DNA from 3 places in the Paenibacillus sp. FSL H3-0457 genome. Region 2 is predicted to be linked to each of the others. Evidence: riboswitches for the same ligand, from Rfam matches in the RefSeq annotation. Region 2 holds a riboswitch; each other region holds the start of a gene.
What was found. A riboswitch is a leader RNA that binds a small molecule or an ion and turns the genes downstream of it on or off. The one in region 2 is predicted to bind cyclic di-AMP.
Positions count from the first base shown of each region.

Region 1 (7,772 bases), 2.3 Mb from region 2:
ATGTGGATAAAGACAAATATCCAAACATGGCAGAACTTGAAAATGCGAAGATTGGCGTGCAGAAAGGCTCCATTCAGGAAACGATCGGACAGAGTATTCCAGGAGCGAAGCTTACTGCGCTGGATAAAATCTCGGATATCGTGCTTCAACTGCAAACAAAACGCATTGACGCGGCAATCGTTGAAGATACCGTTGCTGCAGGTTATCTGGACGATATCATTGGGCTTGCTGCTGCTGTTCCAGACGAAGAGCAAGCAGAAGCGGCAATCGGGATTCGTAAAGGTAATACCGAGCTGCTAGCTGCAGTAAATGGAACACTGGAGCGACTGAAAAGTGAAGATAAAATCAATCAGATGGTGACGGACGCCAGCCTCTTGATGGCGGATAAAGCGAACAAATCACAAAATATTTTCCAAGTATTCTGGGAGTACAAAAGTTTCTATGCTACAGGTGTAGGATACACACTTCTGTTGTCTGCACTTGGGGTTATCTTCGGGGTAATTATTGGATTGATCATCTGTTTGTTCCGTTTGCATGACGCTGCAATCTTGCGCTGGATCGGTACGGCTTACGTTGAAGTGATCCGTGGCACACCGATGTTGGTACAGTTGATGATTATTTACTATGGTTTTTCCCTGAGCTTTGGCATTAACTTCACTGCACTTCAGGCAGGTATCATTACACTTTCAATCAATAGTGGTGCCTATCTGGCGGAGATTTTCCGTGCAGGTATCCAAGGTGTGGATCGTGGTCAGTTGGAGGCAGCGCGTTCATTAGGTATGGGAAGAGGCGCCGCGATGCGTTATATCATATTGCCACAAGCCTTCAAAGCTGTATTACCAGCGATCGGTAATGAATTCATAACTATCATCAAAGAATCCTCCATTATCTCAGTTATCGGTATGGTGGATATTATGTATCAGGCAAGTGTAGTCAAGAACATTACGTACCAAGGCTTGAGTCCATTTTTGATTGCAGCAGCCATCTACTTTGTAATGACGTTCATTTTGTCCAAGCTGCTGGGACGACTGGAAAGGAAGTTGAGTGCAAGTGATAGACGTTAGACAATTACACAAATCTTATGGAAATAACGATGTGCTTAAGGGCATTAACGTGACGATTGGCAAAGGTGAGGTTGTCGTGGTCATCGGTCCTTCCGGTTCAGGTAAAAGTACTTTCTTGCGTTGTCTGAATCTGCTGGAACAGCCTACCTCAGGAGAGATTGATTTTGAAGGCGTGTCAATCACGGACCCCAAGCATAACATTAACGCAACTCGTGAGAAAATGGGCATGGTGTTCCAGCACTTCAACCTGTTCCCACACAAAACGGTAGAGCAAAACATTACGATTGCTCCAATTAAAGTGAAGAAACAATCCACTCAGGAAGCGGAGAAAATCGCCGCTGATCTGCTTAACACCGTGGGCTTGTACGATAAAAAAGATACATTCCCGAATCAGCTGTCTGGTGGACAGAAGCAGCGGATCGCCATTGCTAGAGCATTGGCCATGCAGCCGCATGTGATGCTGTTTGACGAGCCTACGTCGGCACTGGACCCCGAAATGGTCGGTGAAGTGTTGGATGTCATGAAACGTCTTGCAGAAGGCGGGATGACAATGGTCATCGTAACCCATGAGATGGGTTTTGCACGTGAAGTGGGAGACCGAATCCTGTTCATGGATGGCGGGGTTATTGTGGAAGAGGGAACACCTGATGAGGTGTTTGGAGCTCCAAAAAATTCACGTACACGTGATTTTCTTGCCAAAGTACTCTAAACGATGTGATTAAATAGCGTTACTGACTTCGAGTCGGTAACGCTATTTTTTATGGATAATAATCGCGTAAGCATTCGGAAAAGTAACTATTCTGTTACCAAATATAAAGGAATCGGGTCAACAAAATTTTCTGAATTAACCAGTATTCTTACAAATGCTTACATGCTAAAAACCATTTGGTAAGAATTACTACAAGTTCAGGTTACAAAATTGTGATATATTGAACTCTGCCGAAACTTCCGGACAGGGAGTGCGGGGGATGTAACGATGCAGATTGTGCAGGGGGAAGATCTACAGCACACTGCTTGGGGTGAATTAGGGGTACATAACGTTTCAAATGTAACGAAGAACCTATAGGGTGGCTCCTCATCCGAATCCGACAACTAACTTCGCAGGCATAATGAGGGAGGAAGACCATGATTAACAAGAAACGTATAGCCAAAACAGCAGTAGCATTAATGACAACAGCAATGCTCATTCAAGCCGTTCCGGCTCACGCCGATTCAGTTCATGTGGCCAAAGAAGGGGATACCTTCTACACCTTATCAAAACAATATGGAGTAGCACTCAACACGTTGGTTAAAGCAAACAACGACATTTCGGCTTACAACATTTATGGTGGTTTGAAAATTACGATTCCCGGTAAGGCAAACAATGTTGCAGCCGCTGCGGCAACGGAGAGCAAGACCCCAGCCAAAACGGTTACCACAGCAAGTTTGGACGTTAACGCAGATAACAAAGTGGTTCAAGCCTGGGGTAAGACATTCGATTACAGCAAAGCTGTGAACGTAAAAGCAACGGCATACTCTGCAGATCCGTCTGAAAATGGAGGATGGGGTGCAGTCGATTATTTCGGAAATGACCTTGAACTGGGCACAATTGCAGTTGATCCAAGTGTAATTCCACTCGGAACCAAAGTACTGGTAACTGGTCACAGCCATCCAGGATTGCCAAAACAAGCTTTTGTAGCCACAGCACGTGATGTGGGCGGTGCAATCAAGGGTCACCGGATTGATATCTTCATCCCGGGTAGCAAACAGTCCGTAAGCACATTTGGATTTCAGGATATCGAGCTGTACATTCTGAAGTAGAGAGAAAATAACATTTAAAATGAATTCAAACAGGGTGTCTGCCAGTCGCTAATTCGCGATTGAACAGCACCCTTTTAATATTCTCATTATTTGTTATCACGGTCATCCTAATCTTTGGCCTTTGGCAATCCCAGCATTTCGTCCAAGGTGACCAGTTCATATCCCCGATTACGTAGTTCCTCAATAATTTCAGGCAAAGCCTTAATCGTGCCGTTCAGGTTTGACCCTACACCGCCTCCAGCATGTTGCAGAACGATGGAGCCAGGTTTCACGGCAGACAGGATGTTATCTTTCACCTGTTCCTTTGAAAGGCCTTTCCAGTCCAGGGAGTCTACGTTCCAGTTCACAATGCTATAGTGTTGTTTGGCAGCCCATCTCAGCTGTTCTTCATTAATGTCTCCATAAGGTGGCCGAATCATCTTGGGCGTATAACCCGCCAAACGTTGAATAATATCCCCGGTATGTAAAATTTGTTTGCGAAAGGCATTCATCGACAGCTTACTGAATTCAGGATGATTGTAGCTGTGATTACCAACCATATGCCCTTCCTTAACAATGCGTTTCACCAGATCCGGATGTTTCTCAGCACGACTACCCACGATGAAGAATGTAGCTCTGACATTGTACTTCTTCAATACATCCAGTACTTGTGGAGTAAACCGTGGATCAGGTACATCATCAAAAGTCAGTGCAACCTTCTTGGTTGAAGGACCATTGGTTTTAAACGTATCGGCATATTTTTGACGTAATTGTCCCAATGTCAGTTGTTCTTCTTCCGCAGAATCCAAACCTGATACGGATTCACTTGGCGGGCTTGAAACATCCCGCGATGAAACTGGAGCATGATATCCTCCGAGAAAAATAACGATAACCATTAGCATAATGAGGCGTACGCGCATAATAACGGCCTCCTTTTCCAAAATGACGTTCTCCTTGGTATGCCCGGGGGCTCCATAAAATATGCGCAGTGTGAGAAGTTTCATTGCCGATTTAGCTCATGACAGCCATAATTCCTCCATATATAACATATAGAAAAGGATAGGTGGATGGGTATGAGTACATATGATTTGAAATCCATACGTTTACAGGTGATTGAAGCAGGAGAAGATAAGGTTTTTCTCGTTACCGGAGGAAAGGCGCATATTGGCGCCGTAGCCACGTTCTACGTGGATCATGAGCGCGTAAGCGGGACGACAGTACATATTCCTGGGCATAAAGAACAAGAGCTGTGTGAGCGGCTTGCCCGAAAGGCTGCCTTGCAGCTGAAAGTAACCGTTACGGTGATCATGGGTATCCATTTTGATTCCATCACGCGGATGCAGATCGACGAAATCGTGCAGACTGCAGAGAGGTTGATGGAGGATCATCTGAACAAAGATAAACGATCTTCCTGACATAAGAACCATTCAATGTTTTGATTTTATTTGCTAAAATTGAAACGAGTTGTAGATTGTTACGTATGTATGTTTATATACGATGTAATATCGACTAGGAGGAATAACATAATGTCCATTTTCAAACGTTTGCGTGATCTAACCATGTCTAACATCAACGCCATTATTGACAAGGCGGAAGATCCAATCAAGATGACGGACCAATATATCCGTGACATGCAAGAGGATCTGGAAGATGCGGAGAAAGCAGTAGCTCAACAGATCGCCATTGAGAAGAAATTCAAGCAGTTATTCGAAGAGCAGGAAGCTCTTGTGAAGAAACGTGAAGAGCAGGCGCATACGGCGGCACGTGCTCAGAATCTGGATCTGGCTCGACGTGCCCTGGAAGAGAAAAAGGCTGCTGAAGAGAAGATGGCTGAGTACAAAACCAGCTATGACCAAAACAAGGCTTCTGCAGATAACCTGCGTGGCAAGCTTGACGAAATGCGTAAGCAGTTGACTCAAATGAAGAACAAACGTGAAACACTGGTAGCCCGTTACAATGCAGCAAAAGCCCAAACGGAAATCAACAAAGCGTTGAATGGGTTTGGCTCTGATACTGCAAGTGCTGGTATGAAGCGTATGGAAGAGAAAATGATGCAGATGGAAGCACAGGCTGAAGCAAGTAACGAAATGTCTTCCAAAGGAAAATCTTTGGATGAAGAGTTCGAGAAGTTGGGTAAAGATCAGGCTGTTGAAGACGAACTCGCAGCATTGATGAAACAGTACGATAATAAGAACTAATACCTTGGTTGTCAGCAAGGTTAACCAGCGGAGGAGAAGAGTATTTCTCCTTCGCTTTTAAATGCGGTTCATGTTGATAAGTGGGGGCTGTGTAAATGGATTTGAACATTTTGGCGATGCTGGTCTGGACCGGATCTGGTTCGGTTTTGCTGTTTGTCCTGATGTATGTTGATTCACTGTTCACGAAATATAAGGATTTTGCTGAAGTTAAGGCTGGCAATATGGCCGTTACTACACGTATGGTTATGAAATTATTTGCACAAGGGTATGTACTCGCTACGTCCATTTCTACGGCCGGTCACCTGGGAGAAGCACTGCTGGTCTCCGTTGTATCCTTTATCATTTTGTTGATTCTGGAGAGTGTTGTACACTTTATGATTCGCAAATGGGCCAATCTGGATCTGGATACGGGAATTCAGCAAGGGAAGACAGGATACGGTTTGTTCTCTGGCGCTTTACATATCGTGGGCGCACTGATTATTGCAGCTTGTTTATAAGATAAGGAACAGGAGTAATTCTCATGAGTGTATGGAAACGAATTAAAGGAATACTAACGAAACCTGAACCACCGCAGGCAGAGAAAACGATGCTTCAGCTTGCACCTGGTGATATCTGTGAGGTTTCTCTGGTCACTTATGAAGTTGTTGGTCGGGTACAAAATCGCGCTCGAAATGCAGTTGTGCTCACGCTGCAGGATGGTACCGCATTTCGATATTTGCATATCGAAGAACGGGAACTCACACGTTACGCCCTATATACACCAATTGATGGCAGGCTTGATGCGCCTGATGAGGTGCCTACATTGCTGGACCTGGATGGACGCGCATATCATCTGGAGGAAGAGTATGGAGGCATGGTATCAACGGCAGGTAGAACTCCATATGGCCAGGCTGGAGAACAATTGGTATGGCAGTATCAGTCGGATGATAATATGCTTCTTCGCGTGGAGTGGCAAGACAGAAGATTTACACTGTATGAGGGTGAGTCCATTCTTCCTGCGGATATCAAAGTGATTCGTTCGAGCTAGGAGAGGTTCCAATGAAAAAACGCTTGGCACATGGATTAAAATTAATGCTGGTCCTCAGCCTTGTCATGTCTCTGTTGTCCGCGTGCGGAGCAGCACCTTCTGTTCAGGACACATATCCGCTTGAATCGGTTAGTGGCAGTGGTAACTCAACGTCCTATGTGTACCGGGCCTCGGACCGTACCGTTCCGGAAGTGGCTCAGGAATTGTCTGACCAAAGGCAACCGGATCAGATCTCGGCAGAGAACACAGAGCGTATGTTTCTCGTGTATCAGGACGAGTATTATCACCTGCAACAAGACCCGAACAAACCGGAGGATACTTTGGTTGAGGTGGACTCCAAGGAATATGTTCGTCAGAACTACGATTCATCTTTTTTACAAGGTTACCTCACCGCTACATTAATTGGTAATCTGTTCGATTCTTTTGGCGGGCGAGGTTATGGCAACTATCGAGGATATACCAATAAAGATACGTATAAACCGAGTGCAGGATCTTATCGTGCACCAACAAGTAATGACAAGAAGCTTGCTCCACCTATTACTGTTGATCGGAAAGGTACGATTACAAGGCGCGGAAGCGATAAAGATTCAAGCGTGGGATCTGGCGGAGGATTATTCAACCGTAACAAGGATCAGAGCAAGGGAACCATTGATCGCAACAAGAGTAGTGGTGGGTTGTTTGATTCACCTAAGAAATCCTACAAAAAACCAAAAACCAGAGTGGGCGGCGGCCGAATTAAGAGGCGAAGATAATGATTTAATTATAAGCTTGGCTGCCCAACATATAGTTCAATCCAAAAAGAACAGGAAAAGGTATGACGGATTTATCTCTATCCGCGCATTTACCTTGGAGCTGTTCTTTTTGGTTTACAATTTGCGAACATGATTGGATTTACGTACACGGGGAATCGTTGTAGCAGGCTGTTTGCGAATCCAGCGGATAAATGGAATCATTCGTTCATCCTGTCTCAAGGATTGCAGATCAGTGAGACCAAGGGTTACAATGTCGCGATTGGTGTATAGCGAATGAATCTGTTTGTGACAGGGGATACACAGGTTGGCCGTTGGCAGAAATGTTCCGCCCATTTCTTTCGGTGTCAGATGATGAACGGTCGTATTCACAGGTTCTCTTCCGCATAATTCACATCGATTACTCATGATCATCGCCTCCCTTTGTCACTTATATTATGGGCAGACAAGATGCCTTTCATGTTGAACATAGGTCAAGGAATGTTACACCTGTAAGAAATAAGATTTTGTCACAGCATTCAATAAGTGATGTACTTGTTATCTTACAGTATTCGGGCTACACTTTCTTAAAAGATGATAGTCTTTAGGAGGTAAGAATACTTTTGAAAATGAACTCACATTCACATGATATGACAACTGCCAAATTCAATCGTACAGCTGTACAGGTACCGGATGCCCAGGCCAAAATAGCTGCAAGAGTTACTGTAGGCTCCATAGAGAAAGTTCACCTTGAATCTGCTCATGGCCGCACACTTGCAGAGACGATTCAGGCCCCCCATCCGTATCCATTCTTCAGGAGATCGGGTATGGATGGATTCGCGATTATCAGTACAGATACCATAGATGCATCGAGTGATCATCAAGTTTGGTTTCGAGTCATTGATGAAATTCCTTGCGGCTACACCTCGGATCACACCATTGTTTCAGGTACGACGGCTCGCATCATGACGGGTGC
Region 1 covers NZ_CP150283.1:3,963,811-3,971,582, reverse strand. Annotated here, with positions in the region: gene MHH25_RS17560 (ABC transporter substrate-binding protein/permease) at 1-1,064, shown strand, start outside; gene MHH25_RS17555 (amino acid ABC transporter ATP-binding protein) at 1,051-1,773, shown strand; cyclic di-AMP (ydaO/yuaA leader) riboswitch at 1,992-2,187, shown strand; gene MHH25_RS17550 (3D domain-containing protein) at 2,190-2,864, shown strand; gene MHH25_RS17545 (polysaccharide deacetylase family protein) at 2,972-3,763, opposite strand; gene MHH25_RS17540 (hypothetical protein) at 3,917-4,258, shown strand; gene MHH25_RS17535 (PspA/IM30 family protein) at 4,370-5,041, shown strand; gene MHH25_RS17530 (DUF350 domain-containing protein) at 5,137-5,538, shown strand; gene MHH25_RS17525 (DUF4178 domain-containing protein) at 5,562-6,068, shown strand; gene MHH25_RS17520 (DUF4247 domain-containing protein) at 6,080-6,820, shown strand; gene MHH25_RS17515 (HNH endonuclease) at 6,935-7,225, opposite strand; gene glp (gephyrin-like molybdotransferase Glp) at 7,426-7,772, shown strand, end outside.
Region 1: it holds a riboswitch for cyclic di-AMP, as region 2 does, so the genes downstream of both, MHH25_RS17550 (3D domain-containing protein) here and MHH25_RS07450 (hypothetical protein) in region 2, are expected to answer to the same signal.

Region 2 (7,772 bases):
GTCTGCAAGACCGCGTTGATGCTCGTGCAGGAGCGTTGTCGCATGGGGAGAAGCAGTGGCTGGAGATTGGCATGTTGCTTCTGCAGGAGCCACGGGTGTTGTTGCTGGACGAACCAGCCGCAGGCATGACGGATGAAGAAACACACAAGACCGGGCGACTTCTGCAAGAGATTGCGCGTGAGCGCTCGGTTGTGGTGGTGGAGCATGATATGGAGTTTGTGCGAGAGTTCGCAGCCAAGGTAACGGTGATGCATGAAGGGAAACTGCTGAAGGAAGGTACGATGGCGGAGGTACAGGCAGACCCGAAAGTGGCAGAAGTGTATTTGGGCAAAAGGAGGGATGAACATGCTGTCGCTGCAACGAATTGAATCCGGCTACGGGGAAAGTAATGTGCTTCGTGGTGTGAACCTGGATGTACAGCCTGGACAGGTGGTGTGTCTGATGGGCCGTAACGGTGTAGGGAAAACAACGTTGATGAAAACATTAATGGGGCTGCTCAAAACACGCAAGGGCAGTATTCAGTGGCAAAATCAGGAGTTATCCACCTTGGACACAGCCAAGCGGGCAAGGGCAGGGATTGGTTATGTACCGCAGGGGCGGGAGATTTTCCCGCAGCTTACGGTGAAAGAAAACTTATTGCTCGGTCTGGAGACAAGTGCACCGGGAGTAAAAACGTTCCCGGAGGATGTACTGGCGATGTTCCCAGTGCTTGCTACGATGTATGGACGGCAGGGCGGGGATCTGAGTGGTGGACAGCAGCAGCAGTTGGCATTCGCCCGGGCATTGGCTTCGCGTCCAGGGTTGTTGCTACTGGATGAGCCGACAGAAGGCATCCAGCCTTCTATCGTGGAGGACATTCGGCAGGTAATTTTGCAGCTCAAGGCAAAGGGGAACCTCTCGGTTTTGTTGGTAGAGCAGAGTATTGATTTTGTGCGAAGTGCCGCAGATTACATTTATATCATGGACAAAGGAACCATAACCCTGCATGGGACACCGCAAGAGCTGGATATGTCGCAGTTTGAACATCATCTCTCCGTATAGTTGTAGTTAGTCGGCGAGTGGAGAAAGGTTTCAGGAACGCTTGTCCAGGATATTCGAGTATTTCGGATATAACCGCCGGATGCATTCCGGACAGATGTCATGGGTGAATTCGGCGTGGGTATGCTTCTCTAGATAACTCTCAACGGAGTTCCAGTGTTCCTCTTCGTCCTTGATTTGTTTGCAGACGGCGCAAATAGGCAGCAGTCCGCGCAATGTGCGCACTTCAGACAATGCCTTCTTCAATTGGTGTTCTGTCTTTCTTTGTTCGGTAATATCCATGTGTGCAATTAAAGCGAGATCGGTATCCAGAATTGAATTTGCATAAGATAGAGGGGTGAGTTCTACACGAAACCACCTCTTTTCGTTGTATACAGTATACACGCAGATGTCATATGTATGATTTCGATTAAAGGGTATTCCGCGTTCTTTCAAATTCTGTGCGACAAGTGCCATGTTAGCGTTCTTGCTTCGTTTTGCCCAGGCTTCCGTCAGATGCAGGTAATGTCTATGACTACTGTGTATATCCGGGTTTGGTGAGCATTGACCAAGTCCCTGTTGCCAGGCACGGTTACAACTTTGGATAATCCAATTGTCATCAACGATGATGAGCTGGTGACGTATGGACTGGAACGACAGCCTCTCCAGATCGGATGTAACATGTCTCATGGATGAGACCCTCCTTTGGCAGAAATCTTATCTCAGTTCATCTGGAATATCCAAAATATCAGCGACCAGGTGCCTGAATCGGGTTGCTTTGCGTGTGCCGTGAATGAGATTGGATAAACGATAGGGTGGGATGCCATGCTGTTCACAAAAGGTCTTCTGGTCCACTTGAAGTTCGGTTAGCCGTCGTTTGATGGCCCATCCGAACGGAGTAACTGGTTTTTTCTTGTTCAAAAGGGTTCACCCCTGGTTAGAATGTAGTATTCAGCCGCCCTTTCTTCATGTAGAATATATAGAAATGCGAGCTGTATGTTTTATTATATACGTAAATTCGTCATCTAACAATTAAAAAAGACGGAAAAAAGTGTATTTTGTGATTATAAATGGCGTAAATACGTAAATAAAACAAATAAAATGACAAAAAACACGTCGGCAAGGAGGTTGCCGCGTGTTTTTTAGTTTTTTTGAATGAAGGGGAGCAGGCATGAGGAGGAAGAGGATTAGGCCCTGTAGGCATGAAGTCCAGCTCCGAGCATATGGAAACTGGGGAAAAACGATTTCATGGACATCGAGGTTGGCTGTGCCAGTCCATCCGCAGCCGAGGCGCTGACGGTCTTCCATTCATTCTCCAGATCTGTGGCCAGGCGGACCATCAGATCCTTGGTTGTATCGTTGTTCAGGGGAATGACTTTGGAGGCTTCGGTTATGCAGGCATTCATGGCTGAATGCAGGTAACCAAGGACCGCCTCTTCGACCGGGATGTCGAGGTGGTGGTTAATCCAGGCATGAACAGTGGAGAGGCAGCCAACCGAATCGTATTTGGCAAAGATCTGTTCGAGCTGGCTGAATTCAATCCAGGGGTGCAGAGCGCGTGCGAGTCTGATCAATCGTTTACCCATGGCGGCAGCTTGTTCTCTGAGATCTCCAGGGGTTCGCTGAACATGGACGAGCTTGTCGATTAGAGCTATCCGCCATGTATCCTTGTGATCTGCTGCGGTATAGATGCCTTTGATGGCCATACCTTCAAGACGAACGATGCTCGGATGCAACTGACAACGCATGAATGATTCGAGATCTTCAGCATTACGAATGGTACCCTCCCTGATATGGATATCCATGCCGAAGGAATGGGTGAACCCTCCAACCTGAATAGAGGAATCAAGCAGTTTGACATAATCGAGCAGCTTATTCCCACGGTTCACAATCATTCGCCTCCTGTGTTCGTTAAACGTCACTTAAAGTAACATTTATGTTCCTTTTTGTTTGCTTTGTGTTTAGAAATCCGAATTATATGATAGTTATCATCCCATGAATGTCCGCTTTTTGTCAATAGTATCCGTGAAATTTAATGGATTAAATCTGGGATTTAATATTTGTGTTATTTTATATAACTTATTGTGTTATTTATTTTGCGAAGTGCAGGGAGGACTATATATAAGGAAGGACTATATATAAATGAACCAACAAGATCGGCTCTTACCTAAAGAGAGGGGATCAAATCTAATCATATGCAGTTCATGGGTAAAGATGACGAGATTATGCGATTTTTGATGAAAATGCCTAGCTGAAAAAGAAGTATTAAAAAATACTTTACTTTTAGTTCTGAACCCGGTATAATCAATTCTGTTGCCGATTATTTACGACATGCGGTCGTGGTGGAATGGCAGACACGCTATCTTGAGGGGGTAGTGGGCGTATGCCCGTGGAGGTTCGAGTCCTCTCGACCGCATCATATGAACGATTAAAAAGAAGCTTTCTATTAATGGGAAGCTTCTTTTTTTTGTCTTTTTCGAACAGTATGACATCTGGGTTGAAAAAAGGCCATCCATTACCGGAGGAATGTTGCTCTACCTTCCGGCTACGGGTGGCCTGTGTATTATTTTTGCAGCAAATTCTTGATATCTTCTTCAATCTTGTCCGGTGTTGTTTTGGGAGCATAACGTTTAATGACCTGTCCGTTCTGATCCACGAGGAATTTGGTGAAATTCCATTTGATTGCTTTGGAGCCGAGCAGGCCAGGAGCTTCTGTGCTAAGGTGTTGGAAAAGAGGGTGAGCGCTTGAGCCGTTCACATCAATTTTCTCAAACATGGGGAAACTCACGCCATAATTCATCTGACAGAACTCGGCAATATCGTCGGAAGATCCTTTTTCCTGTGCAAACTGGTTGCTTGGGAAACCAAGCACTTCAAATGGAGCATCTTGAAACTTGTCTTGCAATTCTTGCAGACCTTTGAATTGAGGGGTAAGGCCGCATGAGCTTGCCGTATTCACAATCAGGAGCACTTTGTCACGGTAGTCGGACATTTCAACTTCTTGACCGCGAAGGGTATTCACTTTGTAATCGTAGACTGTCATCTAAATCGCCTCCATTTATTTACTCTTATATCTTCTATTATATTGGTTACAATTAAATATTGCAAAACTAATATGGTGTTAAAAGAATCAAAACAGGCAAGTTGTGCAGAATACGTGAATGAATTGCGAAGTGATTTACGCCAGAGTGAGAATTAGATAGCCTTGAAGAGATGGATAGAGTATAACCTTATTGTAAGCGTTATTATGAACGAGTATTGGCAAAAATCTGCCGATTCGGTGATCTGTAAGGACTTTACACCGTCATGGCGGGGGTGTATGATTCATAACGTAATTTCAATTTAAACTAAATTGTACTTGAAAAACGAAACAAACGATAATATCGCTCGATCTTACCTTAAGATATACGAACGATGTTTTAATCGCTGAGTTTCCATTCATTAATGAATGGGAAACGGGGGAACCAACGGAATGCGCTGTCCAGGACAGTGGGCATTCATGGGGTGAATTTTCCGGTGACAGCCGGAAATAGGGCGACTCTCGCGCCCGAATCCGTCAGCTAACCTCGTAAGCGTTAAAGGGAGAGGCAACAAGCCGTACGCTGGTTCATGGTGTTTTCGCCATGGGTTATTTAAGAAGCGTTCGGGAGGCCTTGGTCCCCCACGCTTCTTTTTTGTTGTCTTTTCACGCCAAGGGAGGAACGAATGATGGATACTGAGATGATCTTAGTGACTGCTCCAAATGAAGCAGGACGCAAATTTATCAAATTGCTGATGTACAAAAAAATGCCGTTTGCCGTTCTAACCAACAGTGCAGGGGAAGAGCGCAGACTCCGTAGAATCGGAGTAGAACATGTTATTCGCATGAATACGGCTGCAGCTCAAAAATGGTTTTTGCCGCAGGGCAGCGTAGGCAACGTGTTTATTTTCGAGAACAGCCTGAATCTGACCTGTCGTTATTTACAGATCTGCCGTTCATGGACATCGAAATCCCTGTGCGTCATTACGGAGCAGAGTCATCCTAAGGGCATCTATCGGGGCATGGGCGCAGACCGGATTGTATATTCGCTCAATGGGGAAGTTGGCTTTCTCCTCAATGGTTAATGCCATAGCTTCTGATTGCTCAGGTGTAAGGTGCCTGTTATAATTGAATGTATCGATAAACGGAAGTTTGAGGAGACTCATGCATGATGGTGAGTCTTCTTTTTTATGCTTACAAGGAGGAATTGGCATGCCGGATGTAGGTGGATTGAAATGGTTGTTTTTTGATGTTGGAGATACACTGGTGGATGAATGGGAGCCGGTTGATGATATTATCGGACAGTTTGTCCGTGAAGCTTGTGCTTTGGGGTATCCGGTGACAATTGAGGCGGTACGCGAACTGTTCGCGAGCTGTTACCGAAAATATGAGGAATGGCCTATGAGAGTGGCAATTCGCACATTCGTTGAAGACGAGGGACACCAGAAACAGATTCAGGACAAGCTGAAGTTTCAAAAAGATCTTGAACGTCCTTTTCCTTCAGCGGATTCCGTTCTTCAGCAATTGTCACGGTATTATCGTATTGGCATTATAGCCAATCAGAGTCCTGGAACGGAAGAGAGACTGGAAAGCTATGGCTTGCGGAAGTATGTTGATGTTCTGGCATGTTCGGCTGAAGAAGGAGTGTCCAAGCCAGACCCTGAGTTATACGCTGTGGCCTTGAAGCAGGCCGGTTGTGAACCGGAGGAAGCCGTCATGATCGGCGATCGGATCGATAACGACATTATACCTGCTCGGAAGCTGGGCATGCGTACGATTCGAATTATGCAGGGTTACGGAAGATTCCAGCCAGAGCTATCGGATGACAAACGTGCGGATTGGACTGTTGATTCATTGGATCAACTCCTGCCGTTACTGATGCCAAATCAGGATTAGATTCAGATGGTTGTTTATTGGATTGCAACAATAAAGGCTGATCAACTTGGGTATAGCATACCGGAGTTGATCAGCCTTTTTAGTATTTAGCCAATTAAAATGAGATTAGAACAACCGGATCGTCTGAATGATCAGATATACATTCAGCACAACGATAATCGCGGCAATGACCCATGAGATGATTTTGAGCCACAATTTGTTGGCGAATGCACCCATGCTTTTTTTATCACTTGTGAACATCACCAGGGGAATTACAGCAAAGGGCAATTGAAGCGACAGCACGACCTGGCTCAAAATGAGCAGTTCTTCTGTGCCATGTTCTCCTGCAATGGCTGTCACAATTACCGCCGGGATGATGGCGATCAGACGTGTGACCAGTCTGCGCAGCCATGCTGGAATTCGAATATTCAGGAAACCTTCCATAACGATCTGCCCAGCGAGTGTACCTGTAAGGGTAGAGTTCTGACCTGATGCTAACAGCGCCACACCGAACAGAATACTTGCAACCGTAGTACCCAATAGAGGTGTCAGCAGATGATAGGCATCAGCGATCTCAGCAACCTGCGTCATACCAGCACTGTGGAATACAGCAGCAGATACAATCAGGATGGCCGCATTGATGAACAGGGCCAGTGTCAACGCGATTGTAGAATCCATGGTCGAGTACCGAATGGCTTCTTTTTTACCCTGTGGTGTCTGTTCGATCTGACGGGTTTGCACAATGGAAGAATGCAGGTACAGATTATGCGGCATCACGGTTGCTCCGATAATACCAATGGCAATATAGAGCATGGCCGGGTTTTGCAGAATCTCAACATTTGGTACAAAACCATGGAGAACACCGCCCATATCCGGTTTTGCCAGAAACAGATCAATCCCGAAGCAGAGGGCGATGGTTGCCATCAGCACAATGACGAGAGTTTCCAAAGCGCGGAAGCCTTTGTTTTGCAGAACAAGAATCAGGAGTACATCAACTGCGGTGATGATAACGCCGTATAACATGGGGATGTTAAATAACAGTTTTAATGCGATGGCAGAACCAATGACTTCAGCCAGATCAGTAGCTGCAATGGCAAGCTCACACAGAATCCATAACATCATAACAACAGGCATGCTGAATCGTTCACGACAGGCTTGAGCCAGATCCCGTCCAGTGACGATACCGAGCTTGCCAGCCAGCGACTGAAGGACAACGGCCATCAGGTTCGATAACAGGATAACGGATAACAAGGTATACCCGAACTGCGAGCCGCCTGCGATATCTGTTGCCCAGTTCCCCGGGTCCATGTAACCTACGGCAACAAGGTATCCTGGGCCTACAAAGGCGAGGAATTTCTTCCACCATGCAGCATTCTGCGGAACTTTCATGGAACTATGTGCTTCTCCAAGGGAAGGGGTCATGCCCGCAGTAGACAATGATTCTCTTGAAGGAGCGTTGAACGGATTTTTTTTACTCATACGATAATCACCTGACTTTGAATTATTGATTTGGAGATATTGATGCGGTACAAACCACTCACGATATATCTAAATTTTTATGTTTATTGTTACATTGTACTCCTTCAATTATTTTTGTCTAGTGCAACTTTTATGTATCAGCACAAAATTTCGGTTGTAGCTTGAATATGCCCCTTCGTATATTACCCAACCTTAGGGAAAATACAGCCATGGCATTGAAATGCATGAAAATAATAAAGTTGTAAAAGCTGATAAAGATACAAAATTGCGTTTCAAAATGAGCCAGAAGTTTAAATTGAAAGGAAGGCAGTAAAAAACTATATGGATAAGGGAGAGATTCTGAATGGAAGCTTTATATACAGCAGTAGCGACAGTTAAAGGT
Region 2 covers NZ_CP150283.1:1,688,999-1,696,770, forward strand. Annotated here, with positions in the region: gene urtD (urea ABC transporter ATP-binding protein UrtD) at 1-368, shown strand, start outside; gene urtE (urea ABC transporter ATP-binding subunit UrtE) at 346-1,041, shown strand; gene MHH25_RS07425 (hypothetical protein) at 1,072-1,707, opposite strand; gene MHH25_RS07430 (hypothetical protein) at 1,735-1,938, opposite strand; gene MHH25_RS07435 (urease accessory UreF family protein) at 2,205-2,906, opposite strand; tRNA gene MHH25_RS07440 (tRNA-Leu) at 3,351-3,433, shown strand; gene MHH25_RS07445 (glutathione peroxidase) at 3,581-4,060, opposite strand; cyclic di-AMP (ydaO/yuaA leader) riboswitch at 4,432-4,607, shown strand; gene MHH25_RS07450 (hypothetical protein) at 4,723-5,121, shown strand; gene MHH25_RS07455 (HAD family hydrolase) at 5,249-5,932, shown strand; gene MHH25_RS07460 (Nramp family divalent metal transporter) at 6,038-7,333, opposite strand; gene MHH25_RS07465 (organic hydroperoxide resistance protein) at 7,734-7,772, shown strand, end outside.

Region 3 (7,772 bases), 1.6 Mb from region 2:
GAAGCTCATCTGGGGAGGCTGGAAGGCTGGGAACTGGAAGAGGGACGGTGGATTGTACGTAAATTCGTGTTCTCCAACTACATGAAAGGGATTGCATTTGTGGATGAGGTCGCTGCGATCTCGGAAGCATTCAATCATCATCCTTTTATTACGATTGATTATACAACGGTTACGCTGCGTCTCACGTCATGGGATGCGGGTGGTATCACATCTGTAGATATCAAGGAAGCAGGGCAATATAACGAAGCTTATGACAAAATGAGGTCGGAATAACGGGTCAGTTATTATCGCGCGGCCAGAAGTGAGTGAACCATACATGTCAGACTATAATCAGAAACAACCTCTTATTGCTGTCGTAGGCAGTCTCAATATGGATCTTGTGGTGAAGACAGACACAATTCCGGAAGAGGGAGAGACGGTGAGCGGTGAGGAGCTGCATTATCTCGCTGGTGGCAAAGGGGCCAACCAGGCTGTTGCCGCTGCGCGTCTGGGTGGACAGACTACGATGATTGGTGCGGTGGGATCGGACGGTTTTGGCGAACGTCTGCTGCACAGTCTGACGGAAAGTGGTGCAGATGCCTCGAAGGTTCGCATATTGGAAGACACGGTTACAGGGACGGCTTCCATCTGGCTCTCTCGGGGAGACAACCGGATTATCGTTATTCCTGGTGCGAATGGGCAAGTGGTACCTGAGATGCTGGAAGAGGCGGATACGGTAAAAAGCCTGACTGCAGCCGCAGCGGTGCTGCTGCAGCTGGAGATCCCGCTGCCAGCGGTTACCCGCGCCGCCCAACTGGCGGCTGAAGGCAGCGCACTGGTGGTGCTCAACCCGGCTCCCGCGGTGCCGGGTCTGCCCCAGGAGCTCCTGCGGTGCGTCGACGTTGTCACGCCGAACCGCAGTGAGCTTGCCGTGCTTACCGGCCGGGATCATCTCCGGCCGGAAGACCTGGATGCGGCGGTCGCAGAGCTCGCCGCATCCCTCGGGGCCGCTGTCGTCACGACGCTCGGCCCCGAGGGGGCTGTGTACGCGGCGGTGCCTGGTGGCCGCGTACAAGCAGGGCGTGCCGGCGCGTGCCGTGCGCCCGGCTACGCCGTAAGCGCCGTCGATACGACCGGCGCTGGCGATTGCTTCAACGGCGCGCTGGCGGTAGCCCTCGCGCGCGGTGAGACTTTGGACGCGGCCGTAGGCTTCGCCATGGGTGCGGCCGCGTTATCCGTGACAAAGCTCGGCGCCCAGTCCGGGATGCCGTCCGCACGTGAAGTTGAGGCCTTTCTGGCTGAGCATGCGGCAGAGGCCTAATAAATAGCATAACAAAGAGGCGCTTATTCTCCCAAAAGGGGATTAAGCGCCTCTTTGTTATGCGTATGCAGAGATTATTTCTTCTCTGACAGCCACATGGCGATATTTGCAATCTCTTCGTCCTGCAGTTTGCCCTTGAAGGAAGGCATACCACCTTTACCTTTGACAATCGTAGAATAGATCTTCTCCAGATCATCCTGGCTGCCGATGTTGGCCAGAGCAGGTCCTACGCCACCTTGAAGCTGATCCCCGTGACAGGAGATACAATTGGCTTTGACCAGTGCTTCAGCTTGTCCGGCATCCAATGTGACTTCCGGCATGGTTGGCTTGGCTTCTTCAGCCACTTCTTCTTTCCCTGGAAGCGTAAACATTAAAACAATAGCTAAAGCGCATGCTGCAAAAAATACTCCGCTCATGATCCATTTGTGCATCCCTTATGTCCCCTCCAGAATGAAAGATCATCTAACCTGAAACTATCCATATCATTATAACGGAACCTGTACTGACATCATAGCATTTTGTGGGAATTTTTTGAACTAATCACATAACAAGGGGCAAATTTGGTTGTTTTGCAATGGATTCTAACCGCGAGGCCCTTCATAAACCATACAGTGAAAGGGCTTCAAGCCGCTTGGGGTCTGTCGTTCGTATGTATCCTGGGTGACAAATCCACTCTTCAGATAGACTTGAATGGCACGAGCATTCCAAGTGAGTACTTCCAGATCAATCTCATTCGTGGGATTTCGGCGAATAGCTTCCTGTACAATGGCAGAGACAAAAGCTGTCCCTTGACCCTGACCACACAGCTTTGGATGCATGCCAAGGCCAATCCGGGTTACCCCTTGAAGTGGGAAGTATTGAGCAAACCCACATATACGATCGTTCTGATCCAGGACGATCGCATATTGCTCCTGCCGCAGCTGTGCATCTCCGAATTCCACTTCCAGAGCTTTCATCTGCTCCCAGGGGAGCCAGCTGTAGATATTGTAAGGCGGATCATACTGCCAACTGCAGATAAGCTCCGCATGTTCTTCTCGCATGGGTACAACGTGAAACGTCACAGGGGTTTCCTTCATACACCTGCATGCTCCTTTCCTTGAAACAGAACTCTTTGTCCACTCTACAAAAGTGATGTTCATTTAGCAAGTCTTCCTTCCCAAGAAAAAAAATGAAACAAAAGTTCCGGTAATTTCGTTTATATTATAACGGGATGGGTAAAAACATCATAAGGGCACGGACGAACGAACGCAAAATGAACCTGTTGATGTCGCAGGATATGCCCCGAGTATAACTTGCAACATGAATAAGGATTGAAGCACAAAAAAACCGCCGGATACATTCCTGCGGAGAATGTACCGGGCGGTTCTGTTATGCTTCTTGCTTCGTTCCAGTATGGTTAATGGTTACAGCATCATGTTGCTCAGCTTGTCCCTAGTCAAGGGCCAGTGATTCATATGCGTCCGTGCTCATAATCCGTTTTGCGCCAACATAACGATTGGCCCAATAGTTTTCACTCAATGCACTGATCGTAACACCTTTGGAAGAAGAGGAGTGTGCGAACTTTCCATCCCCTACAAAGATTCCTACATGAGATACGCCTTTACCTGTTGTATTAAAGAACACCAGATCGCCAGCTCTCATTTCCATGCGGGATACGGAATCGCCCATGTCGAATTGGGAACTGGATTGGCGTGCCAAATCAATACCCAACTTGTCGAATACATACCGTGTAAATCCGGAGCAGTCAAAGCCGTTGAGCGTTGTTCCCCCACTTTTGTATGTAGTTCCCATTGCTGAATCAATTACTGTGTCCATCTTTGAATCTGCGAATGCGCTACCTGCACCAAGCGATAAAGCGAATGTGATGCTAAGTACAGCTGCGGTTAATTTCTTCTTGAACAAGAGATATTCCCCTTCCAATGCCTGCGAGGTTAGCTTAAGGATTCGGTTGAAGGTCCCCTATGATCCCTCTGTAGCAAGATCAATTCACCCATAACTGGTTCCCCCGCTTCCCAGGTGCCAGGAATTTGGCTATGCTAGTTATGCACCTGCGAAATCAAGAAATGACGATTTAATTTTAAGTAGTTACAAATATGAATGTAAAGATTACAAAGTTGTTACTAAAAACTCACTGCGATTATTGTAACAGAGGAGTACGGCTTTGGCAACGTTTAGCAACAAATTTAGCAAAAAAAACCTCGACCTTTGACGGGGAAAGGTTGAGGTTTGCCTATTTATAAGTACATATTAGGCCATGAGTTTAACATGTGATGGTAACAATTTTTAAACTATCTGCTCTCACCTTTGGATATTTTGGACTGCCATAATCGGAAATGGCTGCATATTTTCCACAGACTCAATAGACATCTGGCAAGTGGATACGTCTGTTGTAGTATAAGTCCGGTCAGTCCCGTTAATAACCATGAGGCTGTAGTGAATGCCCCAAAGACGAGCAGGTGTACTCCGCCCAGCAGTAATGCAATGCCGATTACAGCGATGAGATGACGCAGTGCAATCCAGAGGGCTTTGAGGGTACCGTGAGCCCCGCCTTCTCCTTCTGGTGCCGAAACACCGAACTGCATGTAGAGTATGACATGGTGGATGATCCAACCATATACAACCCAGGCAGCAACATAAGGTATACCAGGCAACAGTAATTGAAGGGAATGAAATCCGTCCATGAGAATCGAGTAGAGCTTCGGTATGAGCCAGTAGGCGGGCAGAAGTATCAATAATGTACGTATGGTGTGGAGCAGCAGCATCGGTTTCCACAGATTTTTGATTCCGCGGACAAACGGAATGCGCTCTTCTGTAGAATTAAAGTGCTGAAGTGAGTAGAGCAGTCCTGCCTGAATGAGGGGGCTGATCAACATGCGAACCAGCAGCATGCCCCCGAGAATCCATAGATAACGATGAACCTCCGGATGGGTAGACAGGTTAAGTTGACTTTCCATTTTGAACAAAAGAGTACTCAGCTCACCGGCATCAGCATCTGGATAGCGAAGGAGTAGTGGGATGACCGCCGATTGTACCATTCGATAGAAGAAATATCCCCAAATGAGTTGATAGAGAAATAAGAGTGCGGCAATGAACATATGCTGACGGACGAGAAACCAGCCTTCACGTATTTTCGCTTTCACCGTTTCCACCTCACCATGACAGACCTCCGAATATGGCTTCTATTAGTTTGGTTACACTCATGCTCCAGCGGGACTTCGCCCGCTCATCCAGTCCGGATTTCAGGAAATTGTTCATATGGCGGTTCTCCAGCACGATCGAGTACAGGGGATCGGTCATGGCCCAGGATACGGGGGATGTGTGAGTTAATTTATACGTGATGCGATCTTCTTTGCCATTCCATTGCTTGGTGAGGATATGTCCGTCTTCAAAAGCAATGCGAACAGGAACGGCGCTGTAATCACTGCCTTTTTTTGCAATTGTCACGGATGACTCGTACAATGTTTGACCGTCTTTCTGTACGGGCGTAACACGAATCTTCTCTACAGCAAAGTCAGCCATCCCGTTACCATAGACATATTGGTCAAAATAATCAGACCAGGAAGTGCGGGTCACTTGTTCCACAATTTTCTGAAAATCAGCCGAAGTGGGATGTTTGAAACGGTACTTCTTCACATAGGTAGAGAGAATACGTTCCATCTTTTTGGTACCGACTTGATGTTCGATACCAAGCAATACAAGCTTGCCACGTGTATAGACATTGGCTGCATACTCATTCTGTGAATCAAACTTCCAGGATTCTTGTGTTAAGGATGAAGGAGACGTAATCAGTCCCGATTGTACCGGCAGATTCGGAATCAATCCGTATTCCTGCTCCATTAGTTTGTCTTCTGCATAAGAGGTGAACCCCTCATCCAGCCAGGCTTCCTCGAATTCGTTGCTGGCAACCATGCCGTAGAAGTACTGGTGTCCGATCTCGTGGACTACGGTACGTTCCAGGTCATAACCTGGCGTAGTGTCATCGGCTCCAAAGGCCGTAACTAGCGTAGGGTATTCCATACCTCCAGCGCCGTTCCCCGCTTTGGGTGGAACTACGATGGATAAGGTAGCGTAAGGATATGGGCCAAACCATTTGCTATAATTGGCTAGAGCGGCCTTCGCGGCGTAGAAGTAACGTTCTTTCAGATCCTGATGAGCAGGGTCCAGATATAACTTGATTCGTACACCAGGCACATTGGGTGCAGAGAAGGGTTCCTCGGCGTAGACAAAATCCGGTGAAGCTGCCCATGCGAAGTCATGCACATCATCGGCGTAAAATTGATAGACCTTTTCTCCATTCTTCACCACGGCTTGCTGCGTCGGAAATCCAGTAGCAGCTACTTTGTATGTTTCAGGCACCCGAATACGCACACTATATATACCGAAGTCAGCGTAAAACTCTGAATTGCCATGGTACTGGTGCAGATTCCAGCCTTCCGTTGTTCGTCCACGTCTGCCCACAGGTTCATAGGCACTTAATTTGGGAAACCATTGACCTGCCATGACAAAATGATCAGCAGTTCCCATCCGGGCAAAAATCTTCGGCAGATTCACTTCAAATCGGGTGTGGAGCGTGATGCTTTCCCCGCCTTTGACGGGTTTGGGCAAGCGTACTTTAATGAGGGTGGTGTCCTTGATATTTCCGTCATCTGGTTGCACATACTGCATCCGGTGTAGCAGAGAGAGCCCGTCCTCCGTTTTCATTTCGGTAATGTTCATAGAGCCGTAGCCATTGGTAGGCATGACATCACCCCGAAGCTTTCCACCGGATTCCTTCATAAAGGTGGTGTCAGCAGAAGAGAAGGCGTTGGGATACATATGAAAGTAAAGCTCGCTGACGGTTTTTTTACCTGGATGTGTCCAGGTAATCGTCTGAGTCCCTTCCAGTACATTCCCTTCGACCAGTTTTACATCCATGTGATATTCCACAACACGGTTGCTGTACACTTCGGCAGTAGGGGTCTGTACACTTTCTGGAGGTGCTGGCGTTGGGGCTATTGCCTTAGGCTTGCCCGATTCGGGGGCGAGTACTGGCAATTCGGAATGAGTTGAGCGATTATAACCCAGAGTGATCCATATCCCTCCGGCAAGTACACACAGGGCCAGGGATGCAGTGAGCCAGCTCTTGGCGCGTCGTGGAATCATCGTTAAATACCTCCCGTTGACAAGCATCTACAGCATGTATATGTTTGCAATGGGGCAATTATTAGTTAAAATATTTGTATCAACCCTTGGAGGTTATAAACATGGACCAAAATGAGCAAAACGGCAAAAAACAGATTGCCTTGAATATCGTTAGTGCAAAAAGCAAGCATAAAGGCTTCGGTGCAGGCTCCATTGAGCTGAATAACCTTTCCCCGGTCATTATTGATAATGGCGAAGCCAAAATCGATATCGGTGCGATGCATGCGAAGAGCAAAGTGGAACGCAATATCAAGTTCTCTACCAATCGTGAAGATGTGCCCAACGGACGCCAGGTATGGCTGGTGTGGGTAGCTGTCGATCGCACGGAGGAAGGCCAACTCTATGGTGGAGCAACGGCATGTGAGATGTGGATTGATACGGAAGCAAGACGTGGATGGAAACTGCTGGCCGAACATGTGAATCGCATGGATTATGCCTTGAAGCGTCGCTTCATGTTGGATGAGCTTGGACCTGAAGCTCGAGCTGCACTTAAGACACTGCTGATCTCACACAACGAAGACTGGTGGAATGCTTCTCCAGATGTATTGAAGGAAGCACTCGCCTAAGGCAGATCTTTCAACACAGTATAAAAGAAAAAAAGCAAAAGGCCCCTTGACCGGAAAGTTCGGTAGGGGGTCTTTTGCTTGTGCTTTAATCCTATTCATCGATCTGAATAATTATGAGTTTTCATCCGAAGTGAATTTCCAATTGTTCAATATAACCAGGGGTTATAGGTGACGCAACTAAGTCATTGCGCATTTGCGTCATTCTACCCACCAACGTTTGAAATCTCCCCACCAGGAATGTTTCTCTTCCTGAATACCTTGTTGATTCTGTACCTGACGGGTCTTCTCATCTTCTCCAGAATCCGAATCATCCGTCGTGCCATGGCATACCTCTGTCGGTTCAGTACCATCAATGAAAACTTCCAGCCGTTTCTCTTCACAACCGTTGCCTGCCAGCTTGCCGGATTCCGGGTCAATATAGACACTTACGACATGATCGGGCACGGTGAAGATTTTGGGTGGTACGCTCGCAAGTGCCTGTTCTGTGAACTGGGCAAAGATCGGCGCTGCCCGGCGGCCATCCGAAGTTGAGATGGCTTTGCCTTGATCGTACCCAACCCATACCGCGGTGGAGAGCTCAGGTGTGAACCCAACCAGCCAGGCATCCGTGTTGGTTGTTCCCGTTTTTCCCGCTACCGGACGTTTGATCGCCTTAGACACCCGGTTGCCCGTTCCTCCATTTTCGAAGACACTTTCCATTAAACGAGTCAGTACATAAGCAGCAG
Region 3 covers NZ_CP150283.1:106,846-114,617, forward strand. Annotated here, with positions in the region: gene MHH25_RS00510 (4a-hydroxytetrahydrobiopterin dehydratase) at 1-273, shown strand, start outside; gene rbsK (ribokinase) at 317-1,300, shown strand; gene MHH25_RS00520 (cytochrome c) at 1,375-1,731, opposite strand; gene MHH25_RS00525 (GNAT family protein) at 1,882-2,376, opposite strand; gene MHH25_RS00530 (C40 family peptidase) at 2,732-3,166, opposite strand; cyclic di-AMP (ydaO/yuaA leader) riboswitch at 3,206-3,343, opposite strand; gene MHH25_RS00535 (hypothetical protein) at 3,589-4,440, opposite strand; gene MHH25_RS00540 (M1 family metallopeptidase) at 4,451-6,442, opposite strand; gene MHH25_RS00545 (YwhD family protein) at 6,544-7,047, shown strand; gene MHH25_RS00550 (PBP1A family penicillin-binding protein) at 7,246-7,772, opposite strand, start outside.
Region 3: it holds a riboswitch for cyclic di-AMP, as region 2 does, so the genes downstream of both, MHH25_RS00530 (C40 family peptidase) here and MHH25_RS07450 (hypothetical protein) in region 2, are expected to answer to the same signal.